Regions from separate parts of the Arthrobacter antioxidans genome, predicted to be linked through region 1. Evidence: riboswitches for the same ligand, from Rfam matches in the RefSeq annotation. Region 1 holds a riboswitch; each other region holds the start of a gene.

Region 1 (4,354 bases):
GCACCGTCGAAGCGCCCCCCGGTGCGCTCACGGAGATCACCCTGGCGACGCCCTCGGAAACCGCCACACTCGATGTACCCGTGCTCGATGGCACGCTCGACCAGTACGAACCGTATCTCCCCGACTGAGCCCCGGACCTGCGGTCCAGTCCCCTGCAGTGCCGACCAGGTCTCGAGTTTCCGCCCGGGTGTCCCGTGGCCGTCCCCACCCCACGAGAGGTGCCGGGGTGTTCGGGCGATTCGGGATAGCGTGAAGGACCACCGCCCAGACACATCGTTACCGGGGGATCCTCCTATGGCAGCCAGTCCGAGCATCGACCGAGACCCCGCGGGACGGCAGGTGACGCCCACGACTCTCGGCCAGGCGGCCTGGGCCTTGATGTTCGTGGTCGTCTACATCGCCGTCGCCGCCGGTGCGATCGTCGCCGTCGGGCTCTCGGGCATCGTCGACTTCACGCTCGCATCCCTTCTGCCGGTCTTCCTCGTCACGGTCACGGTGGCCGCGATCCTCGCCCTCTACCTCCACCTCGTCCGCAGGAACCGCTTCACCCCGGCGGATCTCGGCTTCCGACGCCCCACCGCCCGGCTGTTCCACCTGCTCTGGCAGATACCGGTCATCATCATCGTCTGCGGCAGCCTGCAGGGCCTCGTCCTCGTCGCGCTGACCTCCATCGGGGTGGACACGGCCTCGGCCGGCACGGCCGACGACCCCCTCGCGGAGATCACCGCCCTGCCCGGGCCGTGGATCGTCGTCTGCTTCCTGATCATCGCCGTCCTCACACCGCTCTGGGAGGAAGTCCTGTTCAGGGGTGCCTTCCTGGACGGCTTCACCCGGCACTTCCGGCCCGGAGTCGCGATCACCCTGTCCGCCGCGCTCTTCGCGGCCGTCCACCTCGTCCCTCTCACGTTCGTCTACCTCTTCACCCTCGGCATCGCGCTGGCCCTCCTTCGACGGTTCCACCAGAACCTCTGGGCGCCGATACTCCTCCACGCCGCCAACAACGCCCTCGTCACCCTCGCCGTCCTCGCCGCCGTCTAGTCCAGCAGGACCCACGTCACGGCCCGGGCTCACCGAGCGCGCGTTCCACGGCCCGATCCCTTCCGGCCGCCGGGTTCCCGCCCCGAATGTGTCGTCCTGAGACTCGCCCGTCTTGATCGGTCGGCCGTTCTGGGGTTCTATTCGATAGTCCGCCGGGTTCGCTCCCCAGGACAGAACCACCATCCAGAGCGGTTGAGAGACCTGGCTCGTTGAAGCCGCAGCAACCACCCCGTCGGGGCCGGTGCTACTGCCAGGACCGATGGAGATAGCCTTGTCCCCCGTTGGTGCCACCCTCGCTGAGGGGGTGTGCCTGCAGCGTGCGCGGATGGGGAAGCCTCGATCACGACTGAGAGGACCGGCATGACTTCCCGCCCCGCTTCCAGCCCCGCTCCAGCCCGCAGATCCCTGCGTGTCGTCGCGATGATGGGCCTCACCGCACTGGCGCTCACTGCGTGCAGTTCCACATCGACCCCTCAGGCAGCGCAGGATACCGGCGCCGGTGGACCGGTGGAGGGAGGGACCCTGGTCTATGCCGAGGTCACGCCCATCAACAACTGGCAGACCCAGGCGGCACGCTTCTACGAGAAGTCCAACGTCCTCAACAGCGTCCTGGACCGTCTCACCTACTTCGACGCCGAGCAGGGCGAGCTCGTTCCCTGGATCGCGTCCGAGTTCTCCGCCAACGCCGCTGCAACGGAGTTCACCTTCACGATCCGGCCGGGCGTCACCTTCAGCGACGGTTCTCCCCTGGACGCCGAGGCGGTGAAGCTGAACCTCGACGCCCTGGGGCTCGGGATCGAGTCCGCGCAGATCCAGCCGAATGTCGATTTTGCCGGCTACAGCTCGGCCGAGGTCGTCGGCGAGAACCAGGTGAAGGTCACGCTGCCCTCCCCAAATGCGAATTTCCTGCGGGCGACGTCGTCGGTCACCGCGGGGCTCGTCTCGCCGGCGACCCTGAAACTGGATGCGGCCGGACAATCGGCCATCTCCCAGATTTCCGGCTCCGGTCCGTTCACCTTCGAGTCCGAGAAGCCCGACGAGGAGGTGGTGCTCGCTAAACGAGCCGACTACGCGTGGGCCCCGGAGACCGCGGAGAACCAGGGGGACGCCTACCTCGACAGGGTGGTCATCAAGTACCTGCCGGAGGTCGCCCACCGCGCCGGCGCCGTGCAGTCGGGGCAGGTCGACCTGGTACGAGGCCTGCAGCCCCTCGACGAGGAGGCCCTCACGGCCAGTGGGAACCAGGTCCTCCCCGCCGAGGGCATCGACCTCACCGTGAACATGGCCGCAGTACGGATCGGCAGTGGCAAGCTCGCCGACGAGAACGTCCGTCGGGCACTGCAGATCGGTATCGACCGGCAGAGCATCAAGGACACCGTCCTGTCCGACAGCTATGAGCTCGCCGGGTCAGTGCTGAATCATCAGGCACCGGGCTTCGTCGACCTGTCCGACGAGCTCGAGTACCAGCCCGACGAAGCCAGGGCGCTCCTCGACGAAGCCGGGTGGGACGTCGGCGCGGACGGCATCCGGGAGAAGGACGGGGTGAAGCTCGAGGTCACCGTCACGAGTTCGAACAACTCCGTGGTCATCAAGCCCGCCTTCGAACTCATCGAACAGCAGTGGCGGGAGATCGGCGTCAAACTCGACAACCGGGCCGGTGACAACACGTTCCTGGCCACGGCCATGCCCGATCCCGACGTCGAGTTCTTCGGTACCCGCCAGTTCATCTACGGCGGCCTCGGCCCGATCTTCGAGCCGGCCGACAACACCATGACGCACACCAGCGACGAGGACCTCAACGTCATCTTCGCGGCGGAACGCGCGGCGGCCCCGGGCCCGGAGCGGAATGAACTGCTCGCCCAGGAACAGCGGGCCTTGGTCGTCGACAAGGCCTACTCGCTGGTGCTGTGGGACGAGGTCCAGGTGTACGGCGCCCACAGCGACACGCACGTGGAGTTCACCTCCGGCACGGCGCCCGTCTTCCAGGGCGCGTGGAAGACGGGCGGATAGGAGCCGTGGCACGCTACCTCGCCCAGCGGGTCGGCCAGGCCCTCCTCGTGGTGTGGCTCGCCTACACCCTCGTCTTCCTGGCGGTGCAGCTCCTGCCCAGCGACCCCGTGACGATCTTCCTGACCGTCGATTCAGCGGTGGACCAGGCGGCGATCGACACCATGAAGAGTCAGTACGGCTACGACCAGCCGCTGGCGGTGCAGTACCTGCACCAGCTGGCAGGGCTGTTCTCCGGAGACTTCGGCTACTCGCTGGCGTCCGGCCAGTCGGTCCGTGACCGGATCAGCGGTGTCGCCGGGTCGACCGTCGCCCTGGCGGGCTCGGCGTTCATCATCGCCGTGGTGATCGCGGTCCTCCTCGTCGCCGCCGCGACCCTCACCCGTCGGAACGCCGTCCGTCGGGTGCTGGTGAACCTGCCTCCCTTGTTCTCGGCGATCCCCGTGTTCTGGCTCGGGCTGGTGCTGCTGGAACTGCTCTCGATCCGCTGGGGCGTCATGTCGCTGTTTCCTGATGGCTCGTTCCTGTCCCTCGCAGTGCCCGTGCTGGTCCTGGCGATCATCGTCTCGGCTCCCGTCGCGCAGGTGTTGCTCAAGGGCATGAACCACGTCTACGAGCAGCCCTTCATCGACGTCCTCCGCGCGAAGGGGGCCTCACGGTCCTGGATCTTCTTCCGCCATGCGCTCAAGAACGCGGCAGGACCGGCCCTGACGATCACCGGGATCACGGTGGGAACACTGTTCGCAGGGTCCGTCATCACCGAGACCGTGTTCGCACGCTCAGGGCTGGGCTCGGTGGTCCTCCAGGCCGTCACGACCCAGGACGTGCCACTGGTGCAGGGACTGGTGCTCCTGACGGCGACGGTCTTCGTCGTCGTCAACCTGATCGTCGACCTGCTGTATCCCCTGCTGGACCCGCGCATCCTCAAGAGCAACGGGCAAGGGGCCCCGCGGGCCCTGGCCGCCTGATGCCCACCATCCGATCGAGGTATCTCCTTGGCACGCAATGATCCGCCCCTGTCCCTGAGCGCTGTCGATGCGGGGCCGGCAGCCGTCGCCGGTCCTGACGCAGCGGTGCAGCCGGCGCCCGCACGTGGCCCGTCGAAGCGCCCCCGGGGTCCCGCCCGCAACCCGGCCCTGTGGGTGACGGCGCTCCCGCTGACCGTGATCCTGGCCTGGGCCCTGGTGCCGGACTGGTTCACCGCGTACTCGCCCCTCGACGGTGTGCCCAGCGACAACTTCCAGGCACCGAACGCCGCCCACCTCTTCGGGACGGACCACCTGGGCCGGGACGTCTTCTCCAGGGTGGT
Region 2 (4,354 bases), 890 kb from region 1:
GCCACCGATGCCCCACTCTGGGTCAGCGGCACCGTGGTGGACGTCAATGGGGCGTCCTACCTGCGGTAGCTACAGGGCGGCTAGAGGAGATGGATGCCGCTGTGGGCGGCGGCGCGCAGATCCGTCCTGCGCTCGAGGTGGCGGTGGAAGAGCTCCCCGTCGGCGCCTTTTGCTGAGGCGAGAGAGGATCCTGCTGCGATGAACGCGGTGCCCAGGCGGATGAGCGCCCGGGACGTGAGTCCTCCGTGGGACGATCCGGCGAGCGCCGGGTAGCCGGCGTGAAGGGTTGTGCTGGTCATGTCGTCTCCTGGGGATCGATGAGGGGGAAGGCATTGAAGTGGATCTGGACGGGCCGGGTTCCCGGGGTGCCCGGTTCGGAGCGGTAGGCGTCGAGCTTCTCGCGGAAGATCTCGCTCATGTCCCGGGCGAGGGCTGCGAGTTGGTCCACCGTCAGGTGGGCGTTCATCGTCGCGATCACGGCTGCGTCCGCCCACTCGGGCGGGATGGACTCGGAACCACTGGCCATGAAGGTGGCGAGAGCCTCGGAGCGGCCCCGTTCGAACTGGCGGTTCACCTGCCGCGTGGCTTCCCTCGTGGTGGGGTCCTGCTCGAGTTCGGGGGTGCTGAGCGTCAGGGATCCGCGGGGGCGTTCCCACCACCGCTCCCGTGCGGAGCCCCGTTCAACCTCCCGGACGAGGCCGTGGCGCGCGAGCTGCCGCAGGTGGTAGCTCGTCGCCCCACTCGATTCGCCGACCCTCTTGCCGATGCTGCTCGCGGTCTGCGGACCGTAGCTGGACAGGACCTCGAGCAACTGGACCCTGAGGGGATGGGCGAGGGCCTTGAGTGCCGCTCCGTCCAGGATGCGGTTGCCGTCGTCCGACGGGTGTCCTGTGCTGCCTGTGGTCTCCTTCATGCCTCCAGTGTGCGCTTGCAAAGATATGTTTGCAATGCTTTCTTTGCGCTTTTTCGGTCCTTTTCGCGTTACCGCCGACCGCCGTCGTCGAACTTTCTCAGGACGGCAGGGGAGGCTCGAGGCGTGACGCCCCGTGACGACGGCGGGTGGACGACGGCGTGCCGGCCCACCTACGCTCGAGACCAGAATCAAGAGCTCCAACGCAAAACCCTGGTTTGTTGGACGGCAACCCCCTCGCTGTAGCGGGGTGCCCCAGGTGAGGATTCGGCCCGGCACAGGCAGTGCGGGCAAGTATGGCGCTTCCGCCACGGCAGTGCCCCGACGTGAGGACTCTTCATGCCCGCATCACCGCGCCGTATCCGGTTCAACGCCTTCGACATGAACTGTGTGGGCCATCAGTCGCCGGGTCTGTGGCGTCATCCCGAGGATCAGTCCTGGCGCTACAAGGAACTGAGCTACTGGGCCGAACTGGCGAAGACCCTGGAGAAGGGATTGTTCGACGGCGTCTTCATCGCCGACGTCCTCGGCACGTACGACGTCTTCGGTGGCTCCAACGAGGCCACACTGAGGCAGGGGACGCAGACCCCGGTCAACGATCCGTTCCTGCTCGTCTCCGCCATGGCGCTCGTCACCGAGCACCTCGGGTTCGGCGTCACCGCCGGCACCGCCTACGAGCACCCCTACCCCTTCGCGCGCAGGCTCTCCACGCTGGACCACCTCACCAAGGGGAGGGTCGGCTGGAACGTGGTGACCGGCTACCTGCCTTCCGCTGCACGCAACATGGGCCAGGAGGACCAGCTCGAACACGACGCGCGCTACGACCACGCGGACGAGTACCTCGAGGTCCTCTACAAGCTGCTCGAGGGCTCATGGGAGGACGACGCCGTGGTCCGCGACCGCGAGACGGGCGTCTTCACCGATCCGGCCAAGGTTCACGAGATCGACCACGACGGCACGTACTTCAAGGTCCCGGGCATCCACCTCAGTGAGCCCTCACCACAACGGACGCCGGTCATCTTCCAGGCCGGAGCGTCCTCCCGGGGCATCGCCTTCGCTGCCGGTAACGCCGAGGCGGTGTTCGTCGCTGCGCCCACGAAGGAGAAGCTGAAGGACGTGGTCAGGAAGATCAGGGATGCGGTCGAGGCCGAGGGCCGTGACCGCTACTCGGTGCGGATCTACACCCTGCTCACCGTGATCACGGACGAGACCGAGGAGAAGGCCCAGGCCAAGCACGCCGACTACCAGCAGTACGTCAGCTACGAGGGAGCCCTCGTGCTCGTCTCGGGCTGGCTCGGTGTGGACCTTTCCGTCTACGATCCGGACGAGCCGCTCGGCAACGTGAAGTCCAACGCCATCCAGTCCGCCGTCGCGAATTTCCAGAAGGTGAACGACGACGGGTCGCCGTGGACCGTGCGGGACATCGCCGAGTCGGCGGGGATCGGTGGGCTCGGGCCGCGCATCGTCGGTTCGGGTGTGCAGGTCGCCGACGAGCTCCAGGCGTGGGTCGAGGAGACCGACGTCGACGGATTCAACCTCGCCTATGCGATCACCCCGGGGACCTTCGAGGACATCATCGAGTTCGTCGTGCCGGAACTGCAGAAGCGTGGGGCCTATCCGACCGAATACACGGAGGGAACGCTGCGCCAGAAGCTGTTCGGGAAGGGCGACCGTCTGCCCGAGGAGCACCGCGGTGCGCAGTATCGGCTCCAGCCGGTCCGCCCCTGACGCGTCGGCGCCTCGGTCATCGCCGACCCGGCGACCGTGGTCAGGGAGTCGTGGTTCGACTGCCCCGGAGATGTCGGCCGGTTCGGCGCTCTGAGCATTGATGACGGCACCTGGGAATAGACCTCCGCTGGCGGCGGAACACTCGCAGGAAGGTGGCCAGCCCGAGGTGCGGGGACTAGCGTCGAAGACAAGGTATCCGACGACCAGTCATTCGACAGAAGGAGTTCCCATGTCACGCGTAGCCATCATCGGTGGGCACGGAAAAGTAGCCCTGCATCTCACGAAGATCCTCACGAGCCAGGGCCACCAGGTCAGCTCGGTGTTCCGTAACCAGGACCACGCAGGCGACGTCGAGCAGGCCGGGGCAAGCCCCGTTGTCGCGGACGTCTCCGAGCTGTCGGTGGAGCAGATGGCCGATGTCTTCCGTGGCCATGACGCCGTCGTCTGGTCTGCCGGCGCAGGTGGCGCGAGCCCCGAGGCGACCTATGCCGTCGATCGGGATGCTGCGATCCGCTCGATGGACGCCGCCCAGGAGGCATCCGTGGGGCGCTATGTCATGGTGTCCTACCTCGGGGCACGTAAGGACCACGGCGTCCCCGAGGACAACGGCTTCTTCCATTACGCCGAGGCAAAGGCCGCGGCTGATGAGCACCTGCGTCAGTCGGAACTCGCCTGGACCATCCTCCAGCCGGGAGCTCTCACCACCGACCCCGGAACCGGGATGATCGAGGTGTCCGCCGAGCCGCAGCAGGACTCCGTAGCACGCGAGGATGTCGCCCTCGTAGCCGCCGTCGTCCTCGGCAACCTCGGCACGGTCGACAAGACCATCCAGTTCAACACCGGTGACACGCCGGTTGCGGAGGCCATCGAGGCCGCACTGTAGTCCGACCCGCACTATGAAGGCGGCGTTCACTGTGTGGGCGCCGCCTTCTGTGTGCCGGGCGGTCCTTGTCTTCAGTGTGGTGCGGGCTGTCCTGTTTCGCGAGGTGCGCGCGGGAAACGCCAGGCGCTTCGTCGCTCCCGGGATCTACGCACCGCTCCTTACTCCGAAGGCGCCCGACGGACCATGCTTTACCTGACGCTCCGGGCGCGCCGATCATCCGGTGCTGTGCTCCAGAACGTTCGCGCTGGGCCTTGAGAGGCCCGCGCTCAGCCCCGAAACGTCGTCGATCAGTGCTTCATGGACGGCTCGTCCTGCCTGCCAGTACCTGTTCCGACGAGCCATTCCCGGAGGACCCAGGATTCGAGGCGCAGTGAACCACGGAATGCCGTTCCGGGATGCCACGGTCCACGCACCCTGATGAATGACATGGTGGTGGCGCGAACACAACAGGACCCCATTGTCGATGCTCGTCGCGCCGCCTGCTGACCACGGATCGATGTGGTGGGCTTCGCACCAACTGGCCGGGATGGAGCAGTCAGGGAAGGCGCAGCCCTTGTCCCTGGCCACGAGCGCTCGCCGAAGATGCGGCGGAAAAAGCCGCTGTGCCCGTCCCACATCGAGGATCTGACCGCTGCTTCCGAGGACCAGAGGGATCATGTCGGCATCGCACGCCAGCTTCCTGATGCTCCCCGCACTCATCTGCCCGGAGAAGACCGAATACCCCGCCTGATGCGTGGCGCCGATGAGGTCCTTGTAGTCGATGGTCACCATGACCTGTGGTCGATGGCCGCCCGTCGAGGGAAGCGCAGCCGTGCTCAATGCGAGCTTGCAGG
Region 3 (4,354 bases), 1.4 Mb from region 1:
TGGCGTCGAAGCGGTCCACGAGCTTGTCCGCCTGGTGGTCGAGGTAGCTCTCCACCCGGTAGCGGCCCCGGTCGGCGGGCAGGACGGCCCCGAGGGGCTGCTCGGCGTCCTGCTCCGCACGACCGAAGCGTGCTTCCAGTTCCTGCTCCGCGCGATAGGTGATGTGCGCGATCCGCCGGGCGATGCCGAGGCCCGCCTCCGGATGCGGGCCGTCGTAGTAGTCGCCGCCGCGGTAGGCGGGGTCGAGCCGGATGGCCTGCAACTGCGCCTGGGCGAACGCTATCTGTTCGGCCGAGCTGGCGGCAGTGCAGGCGATGACGGCGCACCGCTCCACGCGCCGAGGGAACATCAGTGCCCATTCGAGGGCCCGGGCGCCGCCCATCGACCCGCCGAGCACGGAGTGCCAGCGGCCGATCCCGAGCTGGTCGGCGAGCAGGCTCTCCGCGCGGACGGCGTCGCGGATGGTGACGAACGGGAACCGTGCACCCCACGGCTCGCCGTCGGGTGCGAGGCTGGACGGCCCCGTCGAGCCGTAGCAGCCTCCCAGCATGTTGACGGACACCACGAAGTAGCGGTCGGTGTCCACCGTGCGGCCGGGGCCCACGAGGGAGTCCCACCAGCCCTCCTCCTCCGAGGCGCCGCGCGCCACGTGCGAACTGCCGGTCAGGGCGTGCTGCACGAGGACGGCGTTGGAGCCGTCCCGGTTCAGCCTGCCCCAGGTCTCGAACGCGAGCTGGACGTCGGGCAGCTCACCCCCGGTCTCGAGGACCAGCGGACCGATCGACGCGAAACGGAGCAGCCCGTCCCCGTGGGGCGGTGCGTCGTGGGTCCAGTCGGGCAGCGGAGCAGGAGGGTAGGTGGTCACGAACGGTCAGGCTCCCTTGGCGGCGCGGAAGCCCGCATCCAGATCGGCGAGGATGTCGGTGAGGTTCTCGAGGCCGACGGACAGCCGCACCAGGCCGGGTCGCACGCCCGCGGTGAGCTGGGCCTCCGCCCCGAGCTGGCTGTGCGTCGTCGACGCGGGGTGGATGACCAGCGAGCGCACGTCGCCCACGTTCGCGACGTGCGAGTGCAGTTCGAGGCCGTCGACGAAGCGCTTCCCCGCCTCCAGCCCTCCGGCGATGTCGAAGCTCACGATCGCCCCCGTGCCGTTGGGCCCGTACTTCCTCCCGCGCTCGTACCAGGGACTCGAGGCCAGGCCCGCGTAGGTGACACGCTCGACGCCGTCGTGCCCCTCCAGCCACTCGGCGACGGCCTGTGCGTTCTGCACGTGGCGTTCGACGCGCAGGCTGAGGGTCTCGAGTCCCTGCGCGATGAGGAAGGCGTTGAACGGGGAGACGGCCGACCCGAGGTCGCGGAGCAGCTGGACGCGGGCCTTGAGGATGTAGGCGAGGTTCGCGCCGAGCGCGCTGCCCACCCCGAGATCCCGGGCGTAGACGAGCCCCTGGTAGCTCTCGTCCGGCGTGTTGAACCCGGGGAACCGTTCGGGGTCCTGCGCGAAGTCGAAGTTTCCCGAGTCCACGATGACCCCGGCGATGGCGTTGCCGTGGCCGCCGAGGTACTTGGTGGCCGAGTGCACCACGATGTCCGCACCCCATTCGATGGGCCGGATCAGGTACGGCGTGGACAGCGTGTTGTCGACGATCAGGGGGATGCCGTGCTCGTGCGCGACGGCGCTGATGCCCTCGATGTCGAGGACGTCCTGCCGCGGGTTGGAGACCACCTCGCCGAAGAAGAGCTTGGTGTTCGGGCGGACCGCCGCGCGCCACTGCCCGAGGTCGTCGGGGTCCTCGACGAACGTGGTCTCGATCCCGAACTTCTTCAGGGTGTGCTTGAACAGGTTGTAGGTGCCGCCGTAGAGGCTGGGGCTGGCCACGATGTGGTCCCCCGCCTCCGCGATGTTCAGGACCGCGAAGGTCTCCGCGGCCTGGCCGGAGGCCAGCAGCAGGGCGCCGACGCCGCCTTCTAGGCTCGCGATGCGGGTCTCCACGACCTCCTGGGTCGGGTTGCCGATCCGCGTGTAGATGGGCTCGAGTTCGGTCAGGGCGAACCGGTTCGCGGCGCTCTCCGCGCTCGGGAAGACGAACGAGGTGGTCTGGTAGATGGGGAGCGCACGCGCCCCCGTGACGGCATCCGGCACCTGGCCGGCATGGATCTGGCGTGTTTCAAAGGACCAATCGTTGGACATGGTGTTCCCTCTGATCAGGGGCTCCGCCTGTCCGATGCTCCGGCCGGCGGACGCCGCTCCGGGAGACCGGACCCCGCAGGAGCCCGCGCTTGAACGGCGCCGATGGGACGCCGGACCTGGTCTTCACCCGGGGCACCCCACCGCGGTTGGAGGGTTGCCGGCCAGCAAGCCGGGGCTGTGTGCTGGCACTCATGACCTGCATTCATGTAAGCCGATCCGGGCGGATCCGGCAACCGTGTGACCCTCCGTGAAGCGGCCCGCGGGAGCACTCCCGATCCGGTCCCAGCCCTCTCCCCCGACACGCCCCAGGGAGTAAGGCAACCCTTAGTCGAGACCCAGATCACTTAGTGCCAAGATAGCCGCATGCGCCTGGACCATGTATCTTATGCCTGCGAACCCGATGGACTTGCCGCGACGGCCGATCGAATCTCGGCCAAGCTCGGCGTGGAGCCGGTGAAGGGTGGTGTGCACCCCCGCTTCGGCACGCGCAACATGATTTTCCCCCTGGTCAACGGCCAGTACCTGGAGGTCGTCGAGGTACTGAACCACCCGGCGTCGGACAAGGCCCCGTTCGGCCAGGCCGTCCGCGCCCGCTCCGAAGCCGGCGGCGGCTGGATGGGCTGGTGCGTCGCCGTCGACGATCTGGCACCGTTCGAGGAGCGCCTCGGACGCAGCGCCGTACCCGGCAACCGGAAGTTCCCGGACGGCCAGGAGCTCACGTGGCAGCAGATCGGCATCAAGGGGCTCATCGCGGACCCCCAGGTCCCCTATCTGCTCCGCTGGGACGACGGCACGGAGGACCTCCATCCCTCGAAGGCGCGGCCCGCCTCGGTGAAGCTGGAGTGCCTCACCATCGCCGGCTCGTCGGAGCGTGTGACCGACTGGCTCGGGACGGACGTCGAGAAGACGCTCGACGACGTGCAGGTCCAGTGGATCGCCCCCAACGGGACGCCCGGCGTCATGTCGGTGACGTTCGAGACCGACAGCGGTCGCGTCGAGATCTAGCCTCCGATCACGCGCCGATCCCCAGGGCGGGCCCGAGCAGCGCGTAGCCGACGAACCCCGTGATGTCGATGAGCGCGTGGGCGATCACGAGCGGCATGACCCGCCGCGTCCGGGTGTAGAACCAGGCGAACAGCAGGCCCATCAGCACGTTCCCGATGAACGGCCCGAACCCCTGGTAGAGGTGGTAGCTGCCCCGGATGAGGGCACTCGTGATGATGATCGCGGGGGTGGACCAGCCGAGGTCTCGCAGGCGGATGAACAGGTAGCCGACCACGATGACCTCCTCGAGCACCGCGTGCCGGAGTGCGGACAGCACGAGCACCGGGATGGTCCACCAGTAGTCGTCGAGCGCGGCCGGCACGAGCGCCGTCGTGATGCCGAGCGCGCGGCCTCCCGCGTACACCCCGAGCGTGCCGACGGCGATGATCGCGGCGAGGCCCACGCCGAAACCGACGGTGCGCAGCGGCTGCTCGAAGGTGAGGCCCAGGCGCCGGACGGCCGAGACGCCGGGGCCGCTGAGCAGGAACAGGACGAGCGCCACGGGCATCAGCGCGAAGAGGATGTCCAGGAGCTGGTAGGCGAGGTCGAAGTACTCGCGCTCGTTGAGCACCGGGTTCAGGGTGGTGGTCTGGCCGGCGAGGGGCCCGCGCGTGAGCTTGTCCGCCAGGCTGACGACGGCGTACACGCCGGACTGCCCGAGCGAGAGCCCGAAGACGATCAGCAGTTCGGCGGTGATGTGTCGCCGCGAGGCCGGAGGGCCGGCGGGACCGTCCGCTGCGGAGGGCGCGGTGGAGGACGAGGACTCGGCAGTCATGACGCTATCCTGCCAGCGGGAAGGACAGCCTGTCCCCGGATCCCGTCGCAGATCACGTCACCCGATTGGGTCTTTTCGATCGCCTCCATCAGGCCTACCGTGGACGCAGGAGGCTGCCCGGCCGGGCAGCTGAACCAGGGAGGACCTTTGTCATGAGCACACAAGTTGCAGAATGCAGTGTCGCCAGTTGTTCCTTCAACGACCATTCCCATTGCAACGCAGCCGCCATCACAGTAGGCGGAGAAGAGGACCACGCAGCGTGCGCCACCTTCATCGACATCGGTGTCCACGGCGGCCTGCCCAAGGTCCTGGCCGGCGTCGGAGCGTGCCAGCGCACCGAATGCACC
Region 4 (4,354 bases), 220 kb from region 1:
TGACGTTCGTGATCCTCACCGGGGGCATCGACCTCTCCGTCGGGTCCGTCGTCGCGCTGTCCATGATGATCGCCGCCGCCCTCCTGCAGGCCGGGTGGAACCCCGCCGCGGTGATCGTCCTCGTCCTCCTGACCGGTGCCACCTTCGGCCTGCTCATGGGGCTCGTGATCCAGGTCTTCGAGATCCAGCCCTTCATCGTCACCCTTGCGGGCCTGTTCCTGGCGCGCGGTCTCTGCTATGTCATCAGTGTCGATTCCATCACCGTGACGGACCCCTTCTTCACGTCCATGGCGCAGGCGAGGATCCCGCTGGTGGGCAGGCTGTTCGTCTCCCCCGGTGTCGTGATCGCCCTCCTCGTGGTCGCCGTCGCGTTCTACGTGCTGCACCAGACGCGGTTCGGACGGACCGTGTACGCGATCGGCGGTGGCGAGTCCTCGGCGCTGCTCATGGGTCTCGCCGTCCCGCGCACCAAGGTCCTGGTGTACGGGATCAGCGGACTGTGCTCCTCGATCGCCGGGATCCTCTTCTCGTTCTACAGCCTCTCCGGGTACAGCCTGGCGGCCACCGGGCTGGAACTCGACGCCATCGCGGCGGTCGTGGTGGGCGGGACCCTGCTGACCGGAGGGTACGGCTATGTGCTCGGCTCCCTGACGGGGGTGCTCGTGCTCGGGATCGTCCAGACCTTCATCTCCTACGAGGGCACGCTGAGCTCCTGGTGGACGCGCATCGTGATCGGCGCCCTGCTCCTCGTCTTCATCCTGCTGCAGAAACTCTTCACCCGGAAGGTCAGACTCACCTGAGGCCGCGGGGTCCCGGCGGCTACGCTGTGGCCCATGACTGTTCTCGTGTTCCTGGACCCGGCCCATGACGACGGCAGGGTGGTCGACGCGTCCCGGCCGCAGCTGATGGCCACCGACCTCGGCGCCACCCGCGGGGACGGCCTCTTCGAATCCCTGCTCGCCGTCGACGGAGCCCCCCGCAAGGAGCAGGCGCACCTGGCCCGCCTCGCGTCGTCGGCCGCCGCCCTGGACCTCACCGTGCCGGACGCCGAGGCCTGGAGCCGCGCGATCCGCACGGGCCTGCGCGAGTTCGCGGCGGCGGAACCGGACCAGGGTCACGCCGTCGTGAAGCTGATCGCCACCCGCGGGGTGGAGGGCGCCGGGCAGGCCACGGCCTGGGTGCAGGTGGCCCGCGTGCCGGAGGCCACCCTCCGGCAGCGCGAGACGGGCCTGAGGGTCCTCTTCCTCGAGCGCGGGTACGACAGCACCGTCGCCCAGCGCGCGCCCTGGCTGCTCATGGGCGCGAAGACCCTCTCCTACGCCGTGAACATGGCCGCCGTCCGGTACGCGAAGGCGCACGGGGCCGACGACGTCATCTTCACCTCCTCCGACGGCAAGGTCCTGGAAGGCCCGACGTCGACGGTGCTCCTCGCCCACGAGCGCGACGGCCGGAAGACCCTCCTCACGCCGCAACTCGAGAGCGGGATCCTCCCGGGAACCTCGCAGAGCGCGCTGTTCGCCGCGGCGAAGGAGCAGGGGTGGGAGCTCGGCTACGGGCCGCTGGAACCGCGCGACCTCCTCGAGGCCGACGCCGTGTGGCTGATCTCGAGCATCCGGCTCCTCGCGCCGGTGCTCTCGCTGGACGGCCAGGAGCTGCGCACCTCGACCGCCCTGACGGCCGAACTCACCGATCTCGTGGACCGCTTCGTGTAATCTCCGCCACAAAAGGGCGCCCTGAGGCCCTTCTGCTACGTCAAGTGTCGGTTTCCGGCACGTCCCGTTTTGACCCGATGCTCCGTGCTGCCCTAGCGTTTTGCCTGCAATCAAGAGTTCCAGCCCTCGGCCCTGGCCGGCTGGACAGCAACCCTCTCCCGTAGTGGGGTGCTCCAGGTGAAGATTCGGCCGCCGGGACAAGTCCCCCGGTTGGCAAGTACGGCGTCGTGCGGCCTGTCCCGGACCATTCCCCGGTGACGGCACCCGCACCCTCGCACAGCCCAGAACAGTGAGCGTGTCACCCAGCAGCCTGTCCCCCGTCGCCGTGATCCGGCGTCCCCCGCACCATCCCCCGTTCCCCGCGCCCCCATCCGGGCCGGCACTTCGAAGGACACCATGAACATCTCCCGCAAGGTCCTGGCGGCATTCGCCGTCCCCTTCCTCGCCCTGACCGTCTCCTGCGGCAGCGGCAGCAGCGAGCCCACCGAGACCACCGACGCCCTGGCCGGCAGCGACCAGCAGTCGCTCGACCAGTACACGACCGACACCACGACGCCGATCGACGAGATCGACGTCTCGGAGCTCGGCCTCGTCACCGACGGCACGCTGCGCGTCGGCACGCTCTCCGACGCCCCGCCGAACATCTTCCTCGAGGACGGCGTCTTCACCGGCTACGACAACGAGCTGCTGCGGGCCATCGGCGACAAGCTGGGCCTCGAGGTCGAGTTCGCGTCCACCGACTTCTCCGCGCTCCTCGCCCAGGTGCAGAACAAGCAGTTCGACGTCGGATCCTCCTCGATCTCCACCACCGCGGAGCGCCGCGAGAACGTGGGCTTCACCAACGGCTACGACTTCGGCTACATGGCCGTGGTCACGAAGAACGGCTCCTCCGTCACGGGCTTCGACTCCCTCTCGGAGAGCACCCGCATCGGCGTGGTCCAGGGCACCGTCCAGGACGACTACGTCTCCAACACCCTCGGCCTCGAGCCGGTGCGCTTCCCCGACTACAACACCGTGTACGCGAACGTGAAGAACGGGCAGGTGGACGCCTGGGTGGCCCCGTCGCAGCAGGCCACCGGCCAGGTGAAGGACGGCGACGACACCACGATCGCCGAGACCATCATCAACACCGAGAACTTCACCGCGTACGCCGTGAACAGCGACAACCAGCCGCTCATCGACGCCCTCAACGCGGGCCTGGACGCCGTCGTCGCCGACGGCACGTGGACCGAGCTCACCGAGGAGTGGTACCCGGACCGCGAGATGCCCTCCGACTGGAAGCCCGGCAGCAAAGCCGTGGAAGTAAAGTAGCGGTCCCTGCATGGATGCCCTCGAACAGCTCGGGAAGACCTTCTTCGACTGGGAGGCGATGGCGGCGGTCCTGCCGGACCTGCTGACCGTCGGACTGCCGAACACGCTCATGCTCGCCCTGGCGTCGGGGATCATCGGGACGATCGTCGGCATGATCCTCGCCGTCATGGGGATCTCACGCAACCGCGTGCTGCGGTGGATCGCCCGCATCTACACGGACATCTTCCGCGGGCTGCCCGCCGTCGTGATCATCCTGCTCATCGGACTCGGGCTCGGACCGATCCTCCGGGAGATCACGGGCAGCACGAGCCCGTACCCGCTGGGCATCCTCGCCCTCTCGCTGATCGCCTCGGCGTACATCGGTGAGATCTTCCGCTCCGGGATCCAGAGCGTGGAGAAGGGACAGCTGGAGGCGTCGCGGGCCCTCGGCTTCAGCTACGGCTCGTCGATGCAGCTCGTCGTGATCCCCCAGGGCGTGCGGCGCGTGCTGCCGGCCCTGGTGAACCAGTTCATCTCGCTCATCAAGGAGTCCTCGCTCATCTACTTCATCGGCCTCGTCGCCAGTGAGCGCGAGCTCTTCCGGGTGGGCAACGACGCCGCGAGCAACACCGGCAACCTGTCACCGCTCATCGCGGCCGGCGTGCTCTACCTGTGCCTGACCATCCCGCTCACGCACCTGGTCAACTTCATCGACAACCGGCTCCGCGTGGGCAAGAAGCAGAAGCCCGAACCGGACGAACTGGCCGCGAAGATCGGTGAAGGAGCGAAGGCATGAAGACGATCGAATCAGGGACCCTGACGGGGAGGAACCTGCACCTGTCCTTCGGCTCCAACCATGTGCTGCGCGGGATCGACCTGCACGTGGAGCGGGGCACGACGGCGTCCGTCATCGGCCCCTCCGGGTCCGGCAAGTCCACCCTCCTGCGCGTCCTGAACCGGCTCATCGAACCGGACCGGGGGGACATCCTGCTGGACGGCCGGTCCGTCCTGAAGGACAACCCGGACGAGCTGCGACGGCGCATCGGCATGGTGTTCCAGCAGTTCAACCTGTTCCCGCACAAGACCGTGCTGGACAACGTCTCCCTCGCGCTGCGCAAGCTCCGGAAGATGTCGGCGGACGAGGCCCGGAGCAAGGCCCTCGCGCAGCTGGACCTCGTGGGCCTGAAGCACAAGGCCGACGTCCGCCCCGGCAACCTCTCCGGCGGCCAGCAGCAGCGCGTCGCGATCGCCCGCGCGCTGGCCATGGACCCGGAGGTCATGTTCTTCGACGAGGCCACCTCCGCACTGGACCCCGAGCTGGTCAAGGGCGTCCTGGCACTCATGGCGGATCT

Evidence for each region. A riboswitch is a leader RNA that binds a small molecule or an ion and turns the genes downstream of it on or off. The one in region 1 is predicted to bind S-adenosylmethionine.
Region 2: another riboswitch for S-adenosylmethionine. It lies ahead of MWM45_RS03235 (LLM class flavin-dependent oxidoreductase); the one in region 1 lies ahead of MWM45_RS16615 (ABC transporter substrate-binding protein).
Region 3: another riboswitch for S-adenosylmethionine. It lies ahead of MWM45_RS05480 (bifunctional o-acetylhomoserine/o-acetylserine sulfhydrylase); the one in region 1 lies ahead of MWM45_RS16615 (ABC transporter substrate-binding protein).
Region 4: another riboswitch for S-adenosylmethionine. It lies ahead of MWM45_RS15445 (ABC transporter substrate-binding protein); the one in region 1 lies ahead of MWM45_RS16615 (ABC transporter substrate-binding protein).

Annotation. Positions count from the first base shown of each region.
Region 1 covers NZ_CP095501.1:3,571,004-3,575,357, forward strand. The annotation lists gene MWM45_RS16605 (hypothetical protein) at 1-128, shown strand, start outside; gene MWM45_RS16610 (CPBP family intramembrane glutamic endopeptidase) at 295-1,038, shown strand; SAM riboswitch class I at 1,215-1,304, shown strand; gene MWM45_RS16615 (ABC transporter substrate-binding protein) at 1,399-3,048, shown strand; gene MWM45_RS16620 (ABC transporter permease) at 3,054-4,013, shown strand; gene MWM45_RS16625 (ABC transporter permease) at 4,041-4,354, shown strand, end outside.
Region 2 covers NZ_CP095501.1:680,777-685,130, forward strand. The annotation lists gene MWM45_RS03220 (SDR family NAD(P)-dependent oxidoreductase) at 1-69, shown strand, start outside; gene MWM45_RS03225 (hypothetical protein) at 81-299, opposite strand; gene MWM45_RS03230 (ArsR/SmtB family transcription factor) at 296-913, opposite strand; SAM riboswitch class IV at 1,100-1,213, shown strand; gene MWM45_RS03235 (LLM class flavin-dependent oxidoreductase) at 1,250-2,638, shown strand; gene MWM45_RS03240 (SDR family oxidoreductase) at 2,868-3,521, shown strand; gene MWM45_RS03245 (HNH endonuclease signature motif containing protein) at 3,735-4,354, opposite strand, start outside.
Region 3 covers NZ_CP095501.1:1,197,198-1,201,551, reverse strand. The annotation lists gene metX (homoserine O-acetyltransferase MetX) at 1-865, opposite strand, end outside; gene MWM45_RS05480 (bifunctional o-acetylhomoserine/o-acetylserine sulfhydrylase) at 872-2,188, opposite strand; SAM riboswitch class IV at 2,269-2,385, opposite strand; gene MWM45_RS05475 (VOC family protein) at 2,552-3,193, shown strand; gene MWM45_RS05470 (CPBP family intramembrane glutamic endopeptidase) at 3,201-4,007, opposite strand; gene MWM45_RS05465 (DUF1540 domain-containing protein) at 4,160-4,354, shown strand, end outside.
Region 4 covers NZ_CP095501.1:3,348,856-3,353,209, forward strand. The annotation lists gene yjfF (galactofuranose ABC transporter, permease protein YjfF) at 1-800, shown strand, start outside; gene MWM45_RS15440 (aminodeoxychorismate lyase) at 834-1,712, shown strand; SAM riboswitch class IV at 1,821-1,938, shown strand; gene MWM45_RS15445 (ABC transporter substrate-binding protein) at 2,109-3,023, shown strand; gene MWM45_RS15450 (amino acid ABC transporter permease) at 3,034-3,798, shown strand; gene MWM45_RS15455 (amino acid ABC transporter ATP-binding protein) at 3,795-4,354, shown strand, end outside.